Regions from separate parts of the Methylobacterium sp. NFXW15 genome, predicted to be linked through region 3. Evidence: predicted binding sites of a transcription regulator. Region 3 holds the regulator's gene; each other region holds the start of a gene.
What was found. Region 3 encodes LexA, which represses DNA repair genes until DNA is damaged. Its sites were predicted from a motif close to TGTTCNNNNTGTGTTCNG; they were not measured.
Positions count from the first base shown of each region.

Region 1: a site for LexA is predicted at 5,830-5,847, ahead of recA (recombinase RecA). Genes of this name have one in related genera too.
Region 2: a site for LexA is predicted at 4,238-4,255, ahead of J4O73_RS01225 (LexA family protein). Genes of this name have one in related genera too.

Region 1 is NZ_JAGEKG010000015.1:29,021-37,267, forward strand. Features, by position in the region: gene J4O73_RS22550 (hypothetical protein) at 240-542, shown strand; gene J4O73_RS22555 (invasion associated locus b family protein) at 609-1,310, opposite strand; gene J4O73_RS22560 (hypothetical protein) at 1,437-1,739, opposite strand; gene argH (argininosuccinate lyase) at 1,837-3,228, opposite strand; gene tlpA (thiol:disulfide interchange protein TlpA) at 3,271-3,915, shown strand; gene J4O73_RS22575 (carbamoyltransferase family protein) at 3,970-5,727, shown strand; gene recA (recombinase RecA) at 5,909-7,000, shown strand; gene rpsQ (30S ribosomal protein S17) at 7,281-7,547, opposite strand; gene rpmC (50S ribosomal protein L29) at 7,558-7,773, opposite strand; gene rplP (50S ribosomal protein L16) at 7,785-8,198, opposite strand; gene rpsC (30S ribosomal protein S3) at 8,207-8,247, opposite strand, start outside.
Region 2 is NZ_JAGEKG010000001.1:252,743-260,989, reverse strand. Features, by position in the region: gene J4O73_RS01240 (dienelactone hydrolase family protein) at 1-973, opposite strand, end outside; gene J4O73_RS01235 (DUF2235 domain-containing protein) at 1,167-2,411, opposite strand; gene J4O73_RS01230 (Y-family DNA polymerase) at 2,480-3,769, opposite strand; gene J4O73_RS01225 (LexA family protein) at 3,766-4,221, opposite strand; gene J4O73_RS01220 (DUF3987 domain-containing protein) at 4,490-5,146, shown strand; gene J4O73_RS01215 (TnsD family Tn7-like transposition protein) at 5,420-6,742, shown strand; gene J4O73_RS01210 (collagen-like protein) at 7,049-7,963, shown strand; gene J4O73_RS01205 (NAD(P)/FAD-dependent oxidoreductase) at 7,894-8,247, opposite strand, start outside.
Region 3 is NZ_JAGEKG010000006.1:44,640-48,524, reverse strand. Features, by position in the region: gene J4O73_RS14700 (hypothetical protein) at 1-359, shown strand, start outside; partial or broken gene J4O73_RS14695 (ComEC/Rec2 family competence protein) at 619-1,962, shown strand; gene lexA (transcriptional repressor LexA) at 1,956-2,702, opposite strand; gene J4O73_RS14685 (OmpA family protein) at 2,902-3,501, opposite strand.

The sequences.
Region 1 (8,247 bases), on a different contig from region 3:
GATAAGCGTCGCTTGCGCCGCGTCACCAAACGCTAAAGCACTGCGAGCGCCCTTCCGAGCCTCGCGGTCCTTCGGTCTGGAGGACATCGTGACTGCAATGCTCGTTACGCATCGGCCCCCGTCCCACTCCCACGCATCCTGTCGACGCTAGCCGTTTTTCTCCGATCGTTTCGGAAGTCACCGGCCCGTCACTGCAATCAGGCACGGCTTTTGCGCCGGCCCAGGGAGTCGCTTGTCCGATGCCCACATTCCTCTCGCTCGTCACGCCCGTGAAACACGCAGACACTCCCCTTCCCTCCGGCGACCCGCCGCCCCTGCCCTTCGAGACGGAGGCCCCCGCTCTTGCGCGGGTGATCGAAGTCGGAGAAGTCACGGCAGGCATCGCCGTACCGGAAGATCGCGGCGTGCGGTTCTTCTCAGCCTCACGCGATTACGATGGCTTGGACGGCATGCTGTTCCGCAGCCCGGAGCAAGCGGCCCGTGCGGTCAGAGAGATCGCGCGGCCCGGCGCCCGCAAGGCGCAGCGCGCTTTCGCGGTGTGACGGTCGGAGAGACCGGCAACGCCGTTGGTCGTCGCTGCGAAGAGCGCGGGGAGAGTGTCGCTCTGCCTACTTCGCGCATTCCTCGCGGGCGCGCTTGATGGCGTCCGCGAAGCCGGCGAGCTCGTATTCGTCACTCGTCGGGTTGCCACGCATGGACGTGGTCTTGATCGTGAGCTTCGGCGCCCGGCCGCTCATCTCGTTGACGACCCGCGTCTCCTCGGCGGGGTTCTGGAGCCACGCATTGCTCTCCTTCACCACCAGCCCGTAACGCGAAGCGCCGAGCTGCAGGGTCGGATCGGTCGGGGCGGCCGGGGATCCCGCCTTGGTCTGCGCGGCGGCGGGCTTGGGCGGGAAGCCGAGCATCACCGCCACCTCGTTGGGGACGTTCTCGGCCTTGCGGATGGTGACGAAGAGATAAGCGCTGTCGCGTTTCAGCGTCTTGGGTGAGCGGGTCTGGGGCTGCGCAATGGCGTAGCAGATCCGCGAGCGCGCCTCGCCATTCACGAAGACGTTCCAGTCCCCGAAGATCGCCACCGGAACGGCCTGCTGCATCCCCGGCGGGGTTGGGGCCACGCGCTCGGCCTTGCGGCTGCTGTGACGGGAGGAGCGACGCGAGCGCCTGTCCGTCGTCGCCTCGGCCGGAGCCTCGGCATCCTGTGCCTGTGCCGACGCGACGCCGAACAGGTGGCCCGTCATCGTCTCCGGCGGTGAGGCACAGGCGAGCAGAGCGAGGAGGCCGACCGGAAACAGAGGGGAGACGCGGACCATATTCATTCCCTGCAGGCGTCGGCTTGGCCGAGCTGTGCCGTTAGGGATCGATTAATGAACCCCGCTTGGGACGACAGCAAGGCGTGCGGCGGCCTGCGCCGTGGACTGTTCAGCCCTCGGCGTACACTAGACGGCGCGCAGCTCGGGCGCGCCGAGTTCGGCCGCGCGAAGCTCAGCGGCGGCCACGGCCGGGGCGACGAGGACGGGCGAGACGTCATCCGCCTCGATCTGCGCTTCTACCTGAACGACGGGAGGAGCGGCGCGGCGCCGGGGCGGATCGTTGTAGGGGGTGTTGTAGCCCTTGCGAACGGCGGCCCAGTAGGCCTCGCGAGACAGGTCGGTGCCGACCAGGGCGGCATCAATGACCGCGCTGGCATGGGCGGCGAGATCGGCAACCTCTTCGGGCTTCATCCAACTCTCGATCGACATGCGTGTGGTCTCTCCGGTCGCGCGAATGACCCCGTAACGCAACGCACCTAGCTAGACGGTGAACGCGCCACCGCCCAGCTGGTTGCAGCGCATCATCTTACCGTGAGGCACCGTCCAGACGTTCGATCCAGGCCTTGGCCTGGCTTCGGACGTTGTCGGGCGCCGTACCCCCATAGCTTGTGCGGCTGGCCACCGAATTCTCGACGCCGAGAACCGCATAGACGGCCTCGGTGATCTGCGGCTCGGCCTCCTGCATCTCAGCGAGCGACAGCTCTTCGAGCCCGACACCCTTGGCCGCTGCCGCCCCGACCAGACGGCCGGTGACGTGGTGCGCCTGCCGGAACGGCATGCCGAGCTCGCGCACCAGCCAATCCGCGAGATCGGTGGCGGTGCTGAAGCCGGAGCCTGCCGCGCGGGCCAGGGTCTCCGTCGCCGGCTCGAGGTCCTTCACCATGCCGGTCATGGCCGCGAGACAGAGCGAGAGGGCCTGGAGAGCATCGAAGGTGCCTTCCTTGTCCTCCTGCATGTCCTTCGAATAGGCGAGCGGCAGGCCCTTCATGACGATGAGCAGGCCGGTGAGCGCACCGATGATGCGCCCCGCCTTGGCGCGCACCAGTTCCGCCGCGTCCGGGTTACGCTTCTGCGGCATGATCGAGGAGCCGGTCGTGTAGCCGTCCGAGAGCTTCACGAAGCCGAACTGCGCCGAGGTCCACACCACCAGTTCCTCCGCGAAGCGCGAGAGGTGCACGGCGCAGATCGAGGCGGCGGACAGGGCTTCCAGGGCGAAGTCCCGGTCGGCCACCGAATCGAGGGAATTCGCCGTCGGCCGGTCGAAGCCGAGCGCCGCCGCCGTGGCGTGCCGGTCGATCGGGAACGATGTGCCCGCCAGCGCCGCCGCGCCGAGGGGGCATTCGTTCAGCCGCGCCCTCGCATCGCGGAACCGGCCCCGGTCGCGGGCCAGCATCTCGACATAGGCGAGACAATGATGCCCGAAGGTCACCGGCTGGGCGGATTGCAGGTGCGTGAAGCCCGGCATCACCGTTCCGGCATGGGCGAGCGCCTTCTCGGCCAGCGCCCGCTGCAAGCCCGCGGCCTGCTCATCGAGGGAATCGAGGGTGTCGCGCACCCAGAGCTTCATGTCGGTGGCGACCTGATCGTTGCGCGAGCGCGCCGTGTGCAGGCGTCCAGCGCCCGGCCCGACGATCTCGGTCAGGCGGCTCTCGACGGACATGTGGATGTCTTCGAGCTCGCGCTTGAACACGAAACTCCCCGCCTCGATCTCGTCGCGGACGGTCTTGAGCCCAACCTCGATCGCGGCCACATCGTCGGCGGGCAGGATCCCCGCCTTGCCCAGCATGGCGACATGCGCCAGCGAGCCGCGGATATCCTGGGGCGCGAGGCGCTTGTCGAACCCGATGGAGGCGTTGATCTCCTCCATGATCTCGGCGGGGCCGCTCGCGAAGCGCCCGCCCCACATCCGGTTGCTCATGTCGATCCTTCCGCGCCGCGCCGTTTCACAGAGGCAAGCCTGATGCCCCATCGCAATGGTCTCATCGCGGGCGCCTGCATCGCGGCGCTCGGTCTTGCCGGGTTTGCCCTATACGGGAGCGGTCTCGTGGGCGGCAACGGGGGAGTGGCCTCTGGGCCCTGCGCGGGCGCTGCTCCGGCGGTCGCCCGTGTCGAGGCCGCCGCGAAGGGCGAAGTCGCGGGGATGCAGAGACCGAAGACGATCAAACCCGTGCCGGACATCGCCTTCAAGGGGCCGGACGGCGCCGACACGAGCTTGGCTGCCATGAAGGGGCGCACGCTCCTCGTGAACCTGTGGGCGACTTGGTGCGCCCCGTGCAAGGCCGAGATGCCGGCCCTCGATCGGCTACAAGGCGCCCTGGGGGCCAAGGATTTCGAGGTGGTGGCCATCAATGTCGACACCCGCAACCTCGACAAGCCGCCGCAATGGCTGAAGCAGGCGGGCATCAGCCATCTCGCCTTCTACGCCGATCCGGGCGGACGTGTCCTGCCCGTGGTTCAGAACCACGCCGAATCGGCTGGGTTGCCCACCACGATGCTGATCGACGGCGCGGGCTGCACGGTGGGCGTCATGAAAGGCGCGGCGGAATGGTCGAGCCCGGACGGACTGGCGTTGATCCGCGCCGCCCTCGGCCGTCCGGCCACCTGAGCGAAAGACCACCTCCCGTTGATCGCGCCGCGCGTGCGGGCTAACGCCAAGGCGATGCGGTTCTATCTCGGTCTCGCGACCACCTTCCACGATCCGGCCCTCGCTCTGGTGGGGCCGGACGGCACGCTGCTCTTCGCCGAGGCGACGGAGCGCTTCCTGCAATATAAGCGGGCGCCCAATTGCGAGCCCGATGCCCCGGCACGGATCGCGCCACTGCTGCGCGAACATGTGCCGGAGGGCTCCGAGATCGTGGTCGCCTCGACCTGGGGCGAGCAATTCAGCGGCTTCTTGCGGGGACAGGCCCAGGCCGGGACCTTCGATCTCCCGGTGTTGGCCGCACATCCGGTCGATCTCAACGGCTCCTTCGTGCCGGAGCAGGCCGAGCGGGTGTTCATCGCCGACCTCCATCTCGCGCAGGCGCGGGCGGGCCTCGGCACGCTGCTCGCGCTGACGCAGGACGTGCGCACCGGTGGGCGCCCGCCCCGCGCGCAGGTTGTCGGCCAGCGGCGCTACCCGCACCATCTCTGCCACGCCGCCTACGGCCTGTGGGGCAGCCCCTTCACGGAGGCCACCTCCCTCACCGTCGACGGCATGGGCGAGACCGGTGCCTCTGCGATTCACCGCCTGAAGGACGGGCGGATCGAAGAGGTGAAGCGCCATCGCGGGCGGGGCTCGCTCGGCTTCCTCTATGGCCTCATCACCGACCTCGCCGGCTTCGATCAGGTGAAGGGCGAGGAGTGGAAGATCATGGGGCTCGCCCCCTATGGTCGGCCCGATCCCGAACTGGCCGCGATCCTCGCCCGCCTCTGCCGGGTGGAGGGCACGCGCCTGCGCTTTGCCGATGCGGACACGATCCGTGGCGTCGCCGCGGAACTCCTCGCGCGGCGTCCCGCCGACGCCCTGGAGGTCGGCTGGGCCGATCTCGCCCGCTGCGGGCAGGATCTGTTCGGCACGCTGATGGATGCCCTCGTCGCCGAGGCTCACGCCCTCGCTCCGTCCGAGAACCTCGTGATCGCGGGCGGCTGTGGGCTGAACTCGTCCTATAACGGCCGGGTCCTCGGTCGCTCGCCCTTCAGCCGACTGCATGTGCCCTCCGCTCCCGCGGATGACGGCAACGCGGTCGGCGCGGCCTGGCTCGCTTTCCAGGAGGACCATCCCGAATGGTCCGGCCCGCCGCAGGACGCACGGCCGCTTACTCCCTATCTCGGCGCCAAGGTCTCGACAGCGGCGATGGAGCGGCTGGCCGAACACGAGCCCCGCGCCCGCAAGCTCGGCCATGGCGCCGTGACGCGTGAAGCCGCACGCATCCTCGCGGCAGGCGGTCTCGTCGGCTGGGTGCAGGGCGCGGCGGAGTTCGGCCCACGGTCGCTCGGCAATCGGTCGATCCTGGCCGATCCTCGCCCGGCAGGCGCAAAGGACGCCTTGAACGCCAAGGTCAAGTACCGCGAGGCGTTCCGCCCCTTCGCCCCCTCCATCCTGGCGGCGGCAGGACCCGACTGGTTCGAGGATTTCGCCGACAGCCCCTACATGGAGCGCACGCTGGTCTGGAGGGAGAGCGTGCGGGACAAGGTGCCCGCCGTCGTCCACGAGGACGGCACCGGACGCCTTCAGACCGTCACCGCGGCCCGTAATCCAGCCTATGCCGCCCTCATCGAGGCCTTCCGCGAACTCACCGGCGTGCCAGTGCTGCTGAACACCAGCTTCAACGTGATGGGCAAACCGATCCTCCACACGGCGGAAGATGCCATTCTCATGTTCTACACGACCGGCCTCGACGCCCTGGTCGTCGAAGACTGGATCGTGGTGAAATAGCCCATCGGCGCATCCGCAGCGCGAACCCAAACCGCCCGGCTCAACGCCGGGTGGAATCATCCCCGCCGAAGCCGCAGCAGCGCATTCCTGCCCTTGCCGAATGAGAACAAATCAAGTACGAAATCCATCCGGCGGGCGCGTTGTGATCGGCGCCCTTCCTCTCCATAAGGAGCATCGCCAGATGGCCCAGCCCGCGCTGAAAGTGGTGGATATGCCCCCCGCAGATAAGGACAAGTCGAAGGCGATCGACGCCGCCCTCTCACAGATCGAGCGGGCCTTCGGCAAAGGCTCGATCATGCGCCTCGGCAAGAACGACAAGGTGCAGGAGGTCGAGGTGGTCTCAACCGGCTCGCTCGGCCTCGACATCGCCCTCGGCGTCGGTGGCCTGCCGCGCGGTCGCGTGATCGAGGTGTACGGCCCGGAATCCTCGGGCAAGACCACGCTCGCCCTGCACACGATTGCCGAGGCCCAGAAGAAGGGTGGCGTCTGCGCCTTCGTGGATGCCGAGCACGCCCTCGATCCGGTTTACGCCCGCAAGCTGGGCGTGAACCTCGATGATCTTTTGATCTCGCAGCCCGACACGGGTGAGCAGGCCCTTGAGATCACCGATACACTGGTGCGCTCCGGCGCCATCGACGTGCTCGTGGTCGACTCGGTCGCGGCACTGACGCCGCGCGCCGAGATCGAGGGCGAGATGGGCGAGAGCCAGCCGGGCCTCCAGGCCCGCCTGATGAGCCAAGCCCTGCGTAAGCTGACCGGCTCGATCTCGCGCTCGAACTGCATGGTCATCTTCATCAACCAGATCCGTATGAAGATCGGCGTGATGTACGGCTCACCGGAGACCACGACGGGTGGTAACGCCCTGAAGTTCTACGCTTCCGTTCGCCTCGACATCCGCCGCGTCTCGACCCTCAAGGAGCGGGACGAAGCCATCGGCAATCAGGTCCGCGTGAAGGTGGTGAAGAACAAGGTCGCCCCGCCGTTCAAGCAGGTCGAGTTCGACATCATGTTCGGTGAAGGCATCTCGAAGGTCGGCGAGCTGATCGATCTCGGCGTGAAGGCCGGTATCGTCGAGAAGTCGGGTGCGTGGTTCTCCCATGACAGCCAACGCCTCGGCCAAGGCCGCGAGAACTCCAAGGGCTTCCTGCGGGACAATCCGGCGATCGCCGCGAAGATCGAGGGCATGATTCGCCAGAATTCCGGCCTCGTTGCCGAGAAGATCCTCGAAAACGCGAAGCCGACCGAGGACGATCTGGACCCCGGCGAGGCGTAAGCTTTACCACCCCGCCAAAGTAAGCACGGCCCCGGAGCGATCCGGGGCCGTTTCCGTTTGGGGCATACAACAGATCGTCATTGCGAGCGCAGCGAAGCAATCCAGGGCAGCGGGACGCTTCGAGACAGTGCGGCCCCCTGAAATGCCCCGCTTTCACGGGCCATCACGACAGCCGCGAACCCGAACCCCAAACGCAAAACGGCGAAGCGATCCCGTGAGGGATCGCTTCGCCGTGAAAGAACGGAGGAAGAGCGAGGTCGAGCGTAAAGCCCGACCCGCCTCAGGCGGCTTCGCCGGCCTCGGTCGACGGGGCGGCTTCGCCCTCGACGAGCTTCCAGGTCTTCAGCTTGGAGAAGGGACGGCACTCTTCGATGAACACCGTCTGCCCGACCTTGGCCGCATTGGCCTCGTCGTGCGCGTGGTAATTCTTCGAACGGCGGACGGTCTTCTTCATCACCGGGTGGGTGAAGCGGCGCTCCACCTTCACGACGATGGTCTTCTCGCCCTTGTCGCTGACGACGGTGCCCTGCAGGACGCGCTTCGGCATGGTCTTCTCCTCAGGCCTTGGCGGACGCGAGCGTCTGCTGACGCTGCAGCGTACGCACCCGGGCGATGTCCCGCCGCACCTCACGGATGCGGGAAACGTTCTCGAGCTGGCCGGTGGCACCCTGGAAGCGCAGGTTGAACTGCTCCTTCTTCAGGTTCACCAGCTCGTCGGCGAGCTGATCGGCGGAGAGCGCCTTCAGGTCGGCGTGGCGTTGGGTGGTCTTCACGAACGATCTCCTTAGTCGGCGATGCGCGTGATGATGCGGGTCCGCACCGGGAGCTTCGCCGCGCCGAGGCGCAGGGCCTCGCGGGCGATCTCGGCGGCGACGCCGTCGACCTCGAACATGATACGGCCGGGGTGGATACGCGCGGCCCAGTAGTCCGGCGCACCCTTACCCGAGCCCATGCGGACTTCGGTCGGCTTGGTGGAGACCGGCACGTCCGGGAAAACCCGGATCCAGACACGGCCCTGGCGCTTCATCTCGCGCGTGATGGCGCGGCGGGCGGCTTCGATCTGGCGGGCGGTGACGCGCTCGGGCTCCATCGCCTTCAGGCCGAACTGCCCGAAGTTCAGGTCGAAGCCGCCCTTGGCCGCACCGTGGATGCGGCCCTTGAACTGCTTGCGGAACTTGGTCTTCTTGGGTTGCAGCATGGCTTACCTCACGCGTGCTCGCGCTCGCGACGCGGGCGGTCACGACCAC
Region 2 (8,247 bases), on a different contig from region 3:
AAACGCTCTTCAGGGTTGCGACACGGGCGGCCTCGTCTGAACCAATATGTGGATCACGCTGCACGCACGGATCGGCATAGGTGAACGGCGTGTCCTTCGGCCCCTCGACGATCACGCCGTCCGCCGCCTCGTGGAGCGAACACGACCGCACCGTCTGCGCGCCCTTGGCGACCGTCGGCTGCGGCGGCCCGGCCGGATTGTCGAAGACGTGCTGCGCCCCGGGAAACACCGTGAGATCCACGTCTGCACCCGCCGCCTTTAGCCGCTCGGTGTAGGCCGCACAGCTCGCCGCCGGATTGTAGTCGTCGCCGCCGCCCCCGAACATCCGGATCGGGCTCGCGACGACAGCGGTGTCGTCCCGGAAGCGGATCGAACAGTCCGGATAGACCGGCAGGAAAATCGCCGGCGTAATCCCGGAGCGGTTCCAGGCCGCATCGAAGCGCTTAATGCTCGCGTACAGCGCCGCCTGCCCACCGCGCGAAAAGCCCATGACCGCGACGCGCGTCGGATCGACCCGGGGGTGCTTCGCGAGGACGCCGAGCGCCCGGTAGATGTCGAGGATCAGGTTCGTGCGACCCAACAGGCTCTGATCGGTGTTGACCGAGGTCAGGCCGCGACCGGTGAAGCCGTCGAGAGCGAACGTCGAAATCCCGCGCGCGCCGAGTGCCCGCTGCCAGAACTCGATGTTGCCGCTCAAGCCGCCCGAGCCATGCATCAGGATGACCGTCGGCAAGCGCTCCGTCCCCGCCTTGGCGATGCGCAGGACGCCGGTGACCGTCACGGGCTTCGCCCCTTCCGATGTGCCGGTGAGGAACTGCTTGTCGGTCAGCGTCAGGCTGTCAAACGGATGGATCTCGACGCGGGCTGCATAGCTGCCGAGGTCGGCGACGCCATCGCCTGCAGGCTCGGCGATAGCTTGGGTCAGATTACACGCCATGAGGCCAGCCGCGAGCAACAGGATCGATCGGCGCATCGCATGAACCTCCGCAAACCGCCGATCATAACGGCCGCCTACGAAGCCTGTCCGGCGAGCGATAACGAAGCTTGTGTCGCAAACGCCCCTATTGTCAGTCGGTGCGCCGTGGAGATCCGCTACGCCTCGAGGCTTGCGGGCTGCGCGCCGCAGCTGACGCAAACGACAATCCCGACAATAGGTCCGACCGCCGTCAAGCCGAAAGTGTGTGAGGTGGCATTGCGGTGATCTCGGGTACGACAGTGTGGGGATCGTGAGCCAGCACGGCCGTCGTCAGATTGGCCGGATCGACATCATGCCGCGTGCGCCAGTCGAGCAGATTCTGGGGCCGATATGCCGCGTTGGCGCGCCATCGCTCGAAAACCGAGGCATCGATCGTCTCGTTGACCGTCTCGTCGTGTCCACCCGCGAACGGACGGGGAGCCTCACCAATCTCACGATAGAACGGCTTGTGACGCTTGGCCTGCGCATAGAGCCCCCACGCGAATTCCTCGAAGCTATTCGAGATCTCGGCCCCGAGCATCTCAGGGCTCGGCTCGACCGCCCCGCGAAATGTCAGCCCGAGCCGTTCCGCCTTCTGCATCAGCCACTGCAACGGCCGCTGGGCCAGCAGGTCGCTGCGACAGCCGCCGCCGACATTCGCGTGTGCGCCCACGAACCAGCGCTGCTCGACACTCTCGATCGGGCGGGGGGCTGCGATCTTGGATGCCGGGATGTGGTCGTGAAACTTTTTCGTCCACAGGGTTGGTGCGAACGCCTCGCGGTGCTCATCGATCGCGACCGCGTGGTAGGCATTCTCGATCGGGATACGCAGACCCGTGTGAAGGAACTTGAACCCGGAGCGACTAATCCCGGGAATGTTGCCGAACGGGATGCCAAGCGCTCCGACCGTGTCCCAGACCCCAACCATCTTGATCGAGACCGGCCGCGCGTCGGAGATCATCCAACGTTCCTCGATCCCGAGCTTCGCGATGATCGAAGGCGGCATCTGCAACAGCGTGTGGATCGTCGAGACCGTGTCGTCCTTACGATACCGGTCAAATAGCTGCTTTACGCCGAGCGGTGAGCCTCGTCGCAGCAGGCCGCACTTGGCGATGAACCCTGCCAGAGAGCGGGCGGTGTACGCACCGCGGCTGAAGCCAAAAATGAAGATCTCATCGTCGGGCTCGTAGACCTCTACGAGCCACTCGTAGGCATCGGTGATCGCCCGGTCGAGGCCGTAGCCGAACATGCCGCCGCGGACCTTTTCGCCCGAACTCGTGCCAACGCCCTTGCTGTAGTAGGCGACCTGCCGCAGGCCGTCCGCGCTGCGTTCGGCACACAGCGCCTTCAGTCGCCAGACATTGGTGTTGTCGCCGACCGTGTTCCATGTGCCGTCCAGGAAGACGGCCAAGCGCTTCCGCTGCGGCGGCTGCGCCGTCTTAATGCCGTTCGTCATCAGATTTTCGGTATTCACCCTTGTACGACAAGGTTAACGCAGATCTCAAACAAGCGTTGCTTCAGATTTCACGCGCAGGCGATCGGCAAATCCGAGACCTGCGTCGTGTACCGGGGCGTGCGCATCTCGAACTTCGTATTCCACTCGCGTTTGGTCGCGACACCGGCTCGGGCAGGCACGACTGATCCGCGGCCCCACCGGGCGTTACACGCATCGAGCGCTGCCATCAGCGTCCCCGACCGCTCCCGGTCGAGCCGCCCGATTAGCGCCCGGGGGCTCTCGGCCAGCGGGACCAGATCGGTGGTGATCACCCCGGCCTTGGAGTAGCGCCATGGGATTACCCCCTGCTCACGCCATGTCTTGGCGACGCCGTAGGTCGCGGTCTTGATCAGGGCGAGGCTGTCGTTCGTCGCCTCGGGCAGGGTCACGACCGTCGAGACCGCGCGCATCGGGTCGCCGCGGTCGTGCTCACTGGTATGATAGAAGACCGTGACCTGATCCGTGCCGAGCCCGTCCCGGCGCAGCTTCTCGCCGAGCCGCGACGCGTGGGCCGCGACCGCCTCGTCCAACGTCTCCCGGTCTGTCACCCGGCCAGAGAACGACCGGGTGACCGCACAGCCCTTGCGGCGCGCCGGGACCAGTTCCAGCGGCAGGCAGGCTGTGCCGCGCAGCTCGTGGATGATGCGCTCGCCCACCACCGTCAGCGCCTTGCGCACGGGCCGAGGGTCTAGATCGCGAAGATCCGCGACGCTGTCGACGCCCATCGCCTCGAGCTTGGCGAGCGACGCCCGGCCGATGCCCCAGAGCTCGCCGACGTGGATCCGGCAGAGCCAGTGGTCGTATTGGACCGGATCGGTCAGATCGCAGACGCCGTTCAGGGCGGGCACCGTCTTGGCGATGTGGTTGGCGAGCTTCGCTAGGGTCTTCGTCGGCCCGAGCCCGACGCAGGTCGGGATGCCCGTCCAGGCGCGCACCGTCGCACGGAGATCCTGGGCCATCGCCAGCCGGTCGCGCTCGCGCACGTCCGAGAGATCCAGAAAACTCTCGTCGATGGAGTAGATCTCCACGTCGCGGGCGAAGTCGCGATACACCGCGTTCGCCCGAGCCGACATGTCGCCGTAGAGCGTGTAGTTCGACGAGAACACGCGCACGCCCTGGGCATGGCACATCTCCCGGATCTTGAACCAGGGATCGCCCATCTTGATGCCGAGCGCCTTGGCCTCGGCGGTCCGAGCGATGGCGCAGCCGTCGTTGTTCGACAGCACGATCACCGGGACCCGGGCGAGCTTCGGGTCGAACACGCGCTCGCACGAGCAATAGAAGCTGTTGCCGTCGATGAGCGCGATCGCGCGGGTCATCGCTTGAGCGCGGCCTTGGCGGTGTGCCAGCGGATCGTGAACCGCACGACACCCCAGATCACGCCGTCGGACAGATCGTCGACCGCGAACACCGGGAGGTCGCGGTTCTCGAAGGCCAGCCAGGCGCGTTTGCCGTCCTCGCGATAGCGTTTGACTGACATCTCCCCGTCGATAGCCGCGACAACGACGCTGCCGTCGCTCGGCGTCAGGCTACGGTCGACGCAGGCGAGGTCGCCGTCGAAGATCCCGGCTCCGCGCATGCTGTCGCCGGCGATCCGCCACAGGAAGGTCGCCGGCGGGTTCGGCGCGAGCCAGCGCGGCAGTTCGAGCGCGCCCTCCAGGAAGTCGTCGGCCGGCGACGGGAAGCCCGCGCACAGGCTCTGGCCGATCAGCGGGATCCGCACCGCGTCGGGGCCGCCGGGCTGAAGTTCTTCGATCCGTGCGACGGCCATTGCGCCTCTCCCTTTCTGGAACAGAACGCGAACAAATGCGCTGCCGGTTCCAAGCGAGGCAAGGCGGTCGGCGCGGCGAAAATTTCGGTCTGGGGACGGCTGTGGACAACTCGTGGCGAGCGATGACGCGCAGACGGCTACAAGGTCGCGACCATTACGCCGATCCGGCCGACGATTGCGACTATAGCTCTGGCGTGTGTCGCGTGGACCGTCACGGTAGAGCGAGACACAGCTGAAGGCCGACGACGAGGGCGCGCTCGCCGCCTTCATGGCGCTCGATCAGCTCGATGCCGCCGATCCAGAAACCGGTGTCCGGCCCCGCCCTCTGGGCGAGCCGAAGCGCATTTCCTGTTCGCCCGCGGCCACAGATCTGCTCGAAGCCTACGGACAGGCCGTGATGGATCGGTGCGAGAACGCGTCCGCGTGGTACGCGTCGACCGTCAACAAGGCACCCGGCTTAGCCTTGCGGCTCAGTCTCGTTCTCACCTACCTCCGCTGGAGCGTCGAAGGCGACACAGCTGAACCACAGGAGATTGACGCTGCCAATATGCAGCGCGCGATCACCCTCATGGATGAATATTTCTTGCCTCAAGCCGAGCGCGTTCGTGACTGCGCTTCTCTGGGCGATGCCGAAAACGATGCCCGGGCCTTGATCGCTCTGATCCGCAAGCTCGGCCTCGATCGCGTGACTGGCCGTATGATCCATCGCATCGCCAGCGGACGTCTGGCCGATACTCGCATCCGCAAGGCTGCGTTCGATGTCCTCGTCGATGCAGGCCTCCTGCGCGAGGCATTCACCCGAAAAGGAAAAACGGCAGGGCGTCAGAAGGAATGGTACCTCGTCCATCCGCTCGTCTTGGGCAATCAGGCGACCTCCGAAGAGGATAACCCGACGTCCGGACCGTCGACGGAGCGCGCTGCATAGATTGCGACACATGTGGCCGAGGCACGCCGTCGGCTCCTCGGTCACATCCATCAAGATTTCTGCCGGTGGGCAAGTCGACACTCCGATCGACCTGCTCGGAACTGTCGTAGCCAACCGTTGAAGACTGGCCCCAGGCGGCGTTGAAAAACGACGCGACACCTTCGCAAGATCATACCGTGCAGCCGACAGTTCCTGCGCTGCAACTTGCCCAGCCAGTCGTCCTCCTTTCGCAAATAATCGCAGCGCGGGACATTCATCCAGGGGGACAGGTTCATGCCTCAGCAACTGTCACTGACACAATTTCCCCAACCCTATCCCGATGAGTTGCTCTATAGCGTCGTCGCCCGCTACGTTCGCAGAGCGGGCCTGAGAAACATCAATACGATCAATGCGAACCTGTTTGGCTTTAATCACAATGGAAATGTGATAGACCTTCCAAGCGGAATCGCGGCGATCGCGTCTGTCATACCAGCGGGACAGCAGATCTCAGCTGATAAAATTATCGCTGACCACACGCTCTTTAATTTTCACACCGCGTATGCGGACAGCGCGTATCGCCAGAAAGTCTTCGACGACATGCTGGCATCCGTAGCCCCCGACAAACGGATCGCCCTTCGACGAAAGACCCTGATTGAGGCGACAAAATACCTTCGGTTCTGCCCAGCTTGTCAAAGCGACATGATCGCGACATTCGGCGAGGCCTACTGGCGTCGTGATCACCAGTTGGCGCACGTCGTCGTATGCCCCACGCACCGCGTCGCTCTGAGCGACAGCACAATCGAGCTCCAGGCGCGCTCGTCGCTCTATTATCGAGCCGACGATACTTCCTGCCCTACAAACGCACCCCCGGTCATCGACGATTTGTCCGACATTGAAATCAATATCTTGTGCCGCATCGCAGACCGCAGCAAGCAACTGTCGCAAAGCGTCCAAAAAGATCATCCCGAACTCGATATTCGTGCTTTTTACCTTGATTCGCTCTGGCGTAAGGGTTTCTTTCGCGCTCAAAAGCAGATTAACAAGGAATTTCTCGGGATCGTCCTGCAAGATTACCTCGCTGATTTGGCGCGAGTTTGGCCATGTGTAGGTGATGACACTGACGATCCGCCAACCTGGGCTCTATCGTTGCTCAAGAAGCAAGGCTTTAACACGCCGACTGTCTATCACATTCTGTTTCAAGATTTTCTCGAGCAGCAGCCGGATGTAAGGGCTTCACAGGGACGCATCGATCGCAAACCTAAGCCCAAAGAAGCGGACATCGGCGGAAAGCCTTGGAAGTGCTACAATCCGCTGATCTCCGATCCAGCACACGCTGACGTCCGAGTCGCCCATGTTCGCTATGCCGGACCGGATCTGCTCATTCGCTTTCGCTGTGCTTGCGAGTACGAATACATTAGGAGAAAGAAGCCGGACGGAACGTTCACAAAGGCGACGTTCTTCAATTTTGGCAAGAGCTTGATCCCCCATATCGAGCAAGCGGTGCGAGAGGGATGGGCTCTGAAGAAAACGGCACGACTGGCAGGTTCAAACCCCAAAACACTTCTGAGGCAAGCTGAAAAACTCGGAATCGCCAATCTGCCGACGGCGAAGGGGTAACGAGGTGTGCGAGCTATCGGACCGATGCGGCACGTGCGTTCGTTCTAAAGTCGGGTGAAAATCGCAGGCCGTTTGACCCGACTTTATTTTCACGGTGTCGCGAGCAAGGAGGGCGAACGTGTCCGTTTCACCCGACTTTGAGCTGGATTTCAGGCAGGAAACGACGGCTTTTGGGGGGTGTTTTCACCCGACTCTTTTTGCCAGGTACACGGGTAGAACTACTGACTTTGCAATTGACCATGCGCGGGGCGAGACGCCAATGTCCGCCCCGCCGCCCGACCGGCGCGGCATTCTTTCGGGTAGAGCATGCGCGCAGCCCTCGTCCTGCCGATCCTGTTTGGTCTCGCGGCTCCGGCTGCCGCGCAGCAGGCGGCCCCCGATCCGGGTATGGCCCCTTCGGCCCCCGCCCCGACGTCCGCCCGCCGCGCCGCGCGTAAGCCGCCCCAGGCGCAGTCCCAGCCGATCATGGTCTATGACGCCCGCATCGAGGCGGGCGACCTGCGCCTGTCTGGTTCGGTGCGGAAGCCCGGCGCCATCGTGGAGATGGACGGCGACATCTCGATCCAGGCCGACAAGCGGGGCCGGTTCGTGTTCAAGCTGCCCTATAAGCCCTCGACCTGCGTCGTGACGCTGAAGAGCGGCGAGGACGAGCGCGAGGCGGTCGTGGCCAATTGCGCGCCGGAAGGCGCCCCCGGTCCCGCCGGTCCGCAGGGCATTCCGGGCCCGGCCGGCGAAAAGGGAGAGACCGGCCCGCGGGGCGAAGCCGGTCCGCAGGGAGAACAAGGCCCGCGTGGGGAAGCGGGAGCCCGTGGCGAGCAGGGTCCCGCCGGGCCGAAGGGCGAAGCGGGTCCGAAGGGCGAGGCGGGTCTCAAGGGTGAGGCCGGTCCCAAGGGTGAGGCCGGTCCCAAGGGTGAGGCAGGCCCGAAGGGGGATGCAGGGACCCCCGGCCTGCCTGGCCCGAAGGGTGATACGGGCTCTTCCGGTCCCCGTGGCGCCGTGGGCCCAAGCGGACCGGCCGGACAGCCGGGAACTTCGGCTTCATCCCCGATCAGGATGCTGCGGAAGACTGCCTGCAACGGCCCTTGCATCGCCACCTGCGAGCCGGGCGAGGCACTGGTCGCCGCCCGATGCCTCGGCGTTGGGGCTCCAGCCTATGACGGCGAGGGCGTGTCCTGTCCCACCGAGGCCGTCGGCATCGTGGGCTTCTGCTTGAAGCCCTGATCCGGCCCGAGCCACCGCAGCAGACCTTCGGCGGCCGCCCGGCCGCCGGAGATGGCGCCTTGCAGGAGGTAGCCGCCGGTCGGCGCCTCCCAGTCGAGCATTTCCCCGGCCAGAAACAGGCCGGGCCGCGCCTTCAGCATGGCATTGCCGTCGAGGGCATCGAGCACGACGCCGCCCGCCGTCGAGATCGCCCGGTCCAGCCCCATCGTTCCGGTTAGGGTGAGCGGCGCGGCCTTGATCAGTCTCGCGAGGGCGGTTGGGTCGGTCGGCAGGGCCGCGCCTGC
Region 3 (3,885 bases):
CATTTCCGAAGACGGGCAAGTATTTTCGTGGCAACGACGAGGTGTCGTTCGCCGAGATGGTTTCTACTGTGCTGAGAGGGGCGCTGGGCGACCGCCCAGCATCAGTCAAGCTGGTTGCGCGATGGACGGGAGCCGGCGAGAGGACCGTCAAAAACTGGTTTTCGGGATCTTGCGCGCCACGTGGCCATCATTTTCGCGGCCTCGTCCAACATTGTCCGGAAATGCTAGAGGCGTTTCTTAACTCCGCCGGTCGCGCAGACCGGTTCGCCTTTACCCGGGTTGAGGAGGCACGCCAGCGACTTCGCCAAGCTCTCGCAGTTCTGGATTTGATGGCGCAAGACGAAAACTCACCAACCTAACCGCAGCACGCGCGGTCTGACCAACTTCCTGCGAAGACATGTCGTAGCGCGTCGTTACAGCTCGCTGCCACGCCTTCTGGGTGTGGCAGCGAGGTCTGCAGGCTTTCGCGCTGGCAGTCCTACAACCCTGCACAAACTCAGAAGCCCGACGAAGCTCGCGGTACCTGTGCGCACCTACGACAGCGGCTACGGGAAGCTCGCTCTCGACCAACCGCAACGCTCAGCCACGCGACCTAATCGCCGGCCAACACGCAACATTGTTGTGTCGATCTCGGGCCTGCACATGGTGCTGGCGGCGGGCGTGGTGTTCTGGCTCGTCCGGGCCCTGCTCGCCCTGGTGCCGCACCTCGCACTGCTCTGGCCCATCAAGAAGATCGCGGCCGGGGCGGCCATGGCGGGGGCGACCGCCTATTGTGCCTTTTCCGGCTGGGACATCGCCGCCGAGCGCAGCCTCATCATGACGCTCATCATGCTGGGGGCGATCCTCGTGGACCGTCCCGCCCTGTCCCTGCGCAACCTCGCGCTCGCGGCCCTGGTCTGCCTCGCGCGCGAACCGGAGGCCCTGCTCGGCCCGAGCTTCCAGATGTCCTTCGGTGCCGTGGCGGGACTCGTCGCCTGCGCACGACTCATCGATGGCAGGCTGTTCCTCAGCCCCGGCGCAGGCCGGGTCGGACGAGTGGCGGGCGTCGTCGCACGGGGGATCGTCGGCACGCTGGCCACGACCCTCGTCGCACAGGTCGCGACAGCCCCCTTCGCGACCTACCATTTCCAGACGGTTCAGCCCTTCGGCGTACTCGGCAACGCCCTGACACTCCCCCTCGTGTCACTGGTCGTGATGCCCTGCGCCGTGCTCGGGACAGTGGCCTATCCCTTCGCCCTCGATCACCCCGTCTGGTGGGTGATGGGGCAAGCGGTGGCCGGGATGCTCGCCATCTCCGAATGGATCGCCGGTTTCGGACGCTCCGTGCTGGTGGTGCCCGCCTTCGGCACCGGGGCGCTGCTGCTGCTGGCGGCGGCGCTCCTGCTGGCCACGTTGCCCGCCTCGCGCCTGCGCCGCTTGGCCCTCCTACCGGCCCTGGCCGGGCTCGCCCTCGCGGCCTTTCCGCAACGGCAGGATCTCTATGTCGATCGCCAGGGGACGGGCGCTGCCCTGCGCGGCGCGGACGGACACCTCACCCTGCTCGGCAAGCCCTCGCGCTTCGTTCTGGAGCAATGGCTGAAGGCCGATGGCGACGATCGCCGGGCCGCCGACCTCCTCGCCGCGTCCCAACCGGGCCGCTGCGACCGCCTCGGCTGCACCGCCCACCTCACGGATGGACGGGCGATCGCGCTGGTGAAGGACAGCCGCGCCTTCCCCGAGGATTGCGCCCGCGCGGCCATCGTCATCACGGCGCTGACGGCCCCGTCGAGTTGCGCAGCGCCCCTCATCCTCGACCGGCGACGCCTGTCCGATCAGGGCGCCGCCTCGCTAAGCCTGAGTGGCGGCTCCCTCGCGCCGCTCCACGCCCATGCGTCCGGACGCCATCCACCCTGGCGACCCACCCCCGCCGCAAAGCCCGCCGAGGAGACGCCGCCGGAGTGGGAGTCCCCCGTCGATCAGTAACGCCGCACGAGGCTGACGAGGCGGCCCTGGATCCGCACCCGGTCCGGTCCGAGCACGCGGGTCTCGTAGGCCGGGTTCGCGGCTTCGAGAGCGATGGAGGAGCCGCGCCGACGAAGACGCTTGAGGGTCGCCTCCTCATCGTCGATCAGCGCGACGATGATGTCGCCGGTATTGGCCGTCTCCTGCTTGCGGATGACCACGAGGTCACCGTCGAGGATGCCGGCTTCGACCATCGAATCGCCTCGCACCTCCAGGGCGTAATGCTCGCCACCCGCCAGGAAGTCCGGCGACATGGTGACGGAGTGGCTCTGGTTCTGGATGGCAGCGATGGGCGTGCCCGCCGCAATCCGCCCCATGACGGGAATCGAGACCCCCCGGAATTCCTCGTAGGCCCGTGGCTGGGCCGGGGCAGGGGAGGCAGGCGGCTGCTTGGACAGACCGCCCTCGACCACGCTCGGGGTAAACCGGCGCGGCTCCGGTGCCGAGGCGGCGGCAGCCTCGGCGGCCTCCGGACCACGCCCGAGGGCGTCCGGCAGGCGGATCACCTCGATCGCCCGCGCCCGATTGGGAAGACGGCGCAGGAAGCCCCGCTCCTCCAGCGCGGTGATCAGACGGTGGATTCCGGATTTCGACTTGAGATCGAGAGCGTCCTTCATCTCGTCGAACGAGGGCGGCACCCCACATTCCTGCATCCGCTGCTGGATGAAGCGTAGGAGGTCCAGCTGCTTACGCGTGAGCATGATCAGGTCTCGCAGAATGGCGGCGGGCGCGTTGAAACAAATCGCGAACACGTTAAGCGTTCCGCAAGTGTTCTGCAAGAGACAAGCTTGGCATTAAGGGTGGCGGGCGGATTTTCGTCGGTGGCGGCGTGTCATCGCTCGTTGGCGTGTCGCCGACCGGATGGATGCTGCCAGCGTCGTCGCGAACCGTCGGCCGCCCTCACGGCTGCCGGGTGATCAACACCTCGACACGGCGGTTGCGCGCGCGGCCTTCCGGCGTCGCATTCTCGGTGATCGGCTCGTCCGCGCCGCGCCCGCCGACAGTGATCCGTCCGGTCTCCGAGAGGGCAGGGCGGATCAGGGCGGCCACCGCCTCCGCACGCGCGAGGGACAGCGCCTGATTGTCCCGGAAGATCCGCGCCGACCGGATTGGCTGATCGTCCGTGTAGCCTACGATACGCACCGGCCCCTTTTCGGCCTGAACCACGTCGGCAATTTTGCGTAGGATCGCCAGACTGGCCGGTATGACGTGCGGCTCGCCGGAGGCGAAGACGACGCCGTTGCTGATGCGCACGGCGATCCAACTGCCGAACGGCTCCACTGCCACGGATCCGGCGGCGATCTCCTCGGCGAGGGCCGCTCGGATCCGGTCCAGCTGGCTGGGCTTCGAGCCAAGCGACACCGTGATCTGCGTGGGTACGTCGACCTTCGGCGCGGGAAGCATTGACGGAAAGATGAGCGCCAATAGACAGACAAGACCCACAATCATGATGCTATAGCAACCGATCTGAAAATATCGATATCGAATATTCGCACTCAACTGCCATTACATCCTATGCCAACCGCCGGCGCCGACGATACCGCCGAAGAAGCGAGCCGGGGACGATCGAACCGTCTTCCCGCAATGTAAGTCCCTTATGCCTGCGCATCATCCATGTAAGTTTTGTGACGCATCACGCATTTGAGATACAACCAAAGAATTTGTTATCAAAATTCTAGATACATTAAGTTGCGTTGTTTTGATCTGACTACACGGATTATACGCAAAACAGATTTTTTGTATCAGCCACCGAATTTCATAATGCCGGTGATTGCCGTGAGAGTTGCATTTGATACTAAGTTGCTCAATAATGTTGTTATATCTGGTAGATTATAGACTAAATAGCCAAATTTACGACTACTAATCCAAATTTTGATATGGATC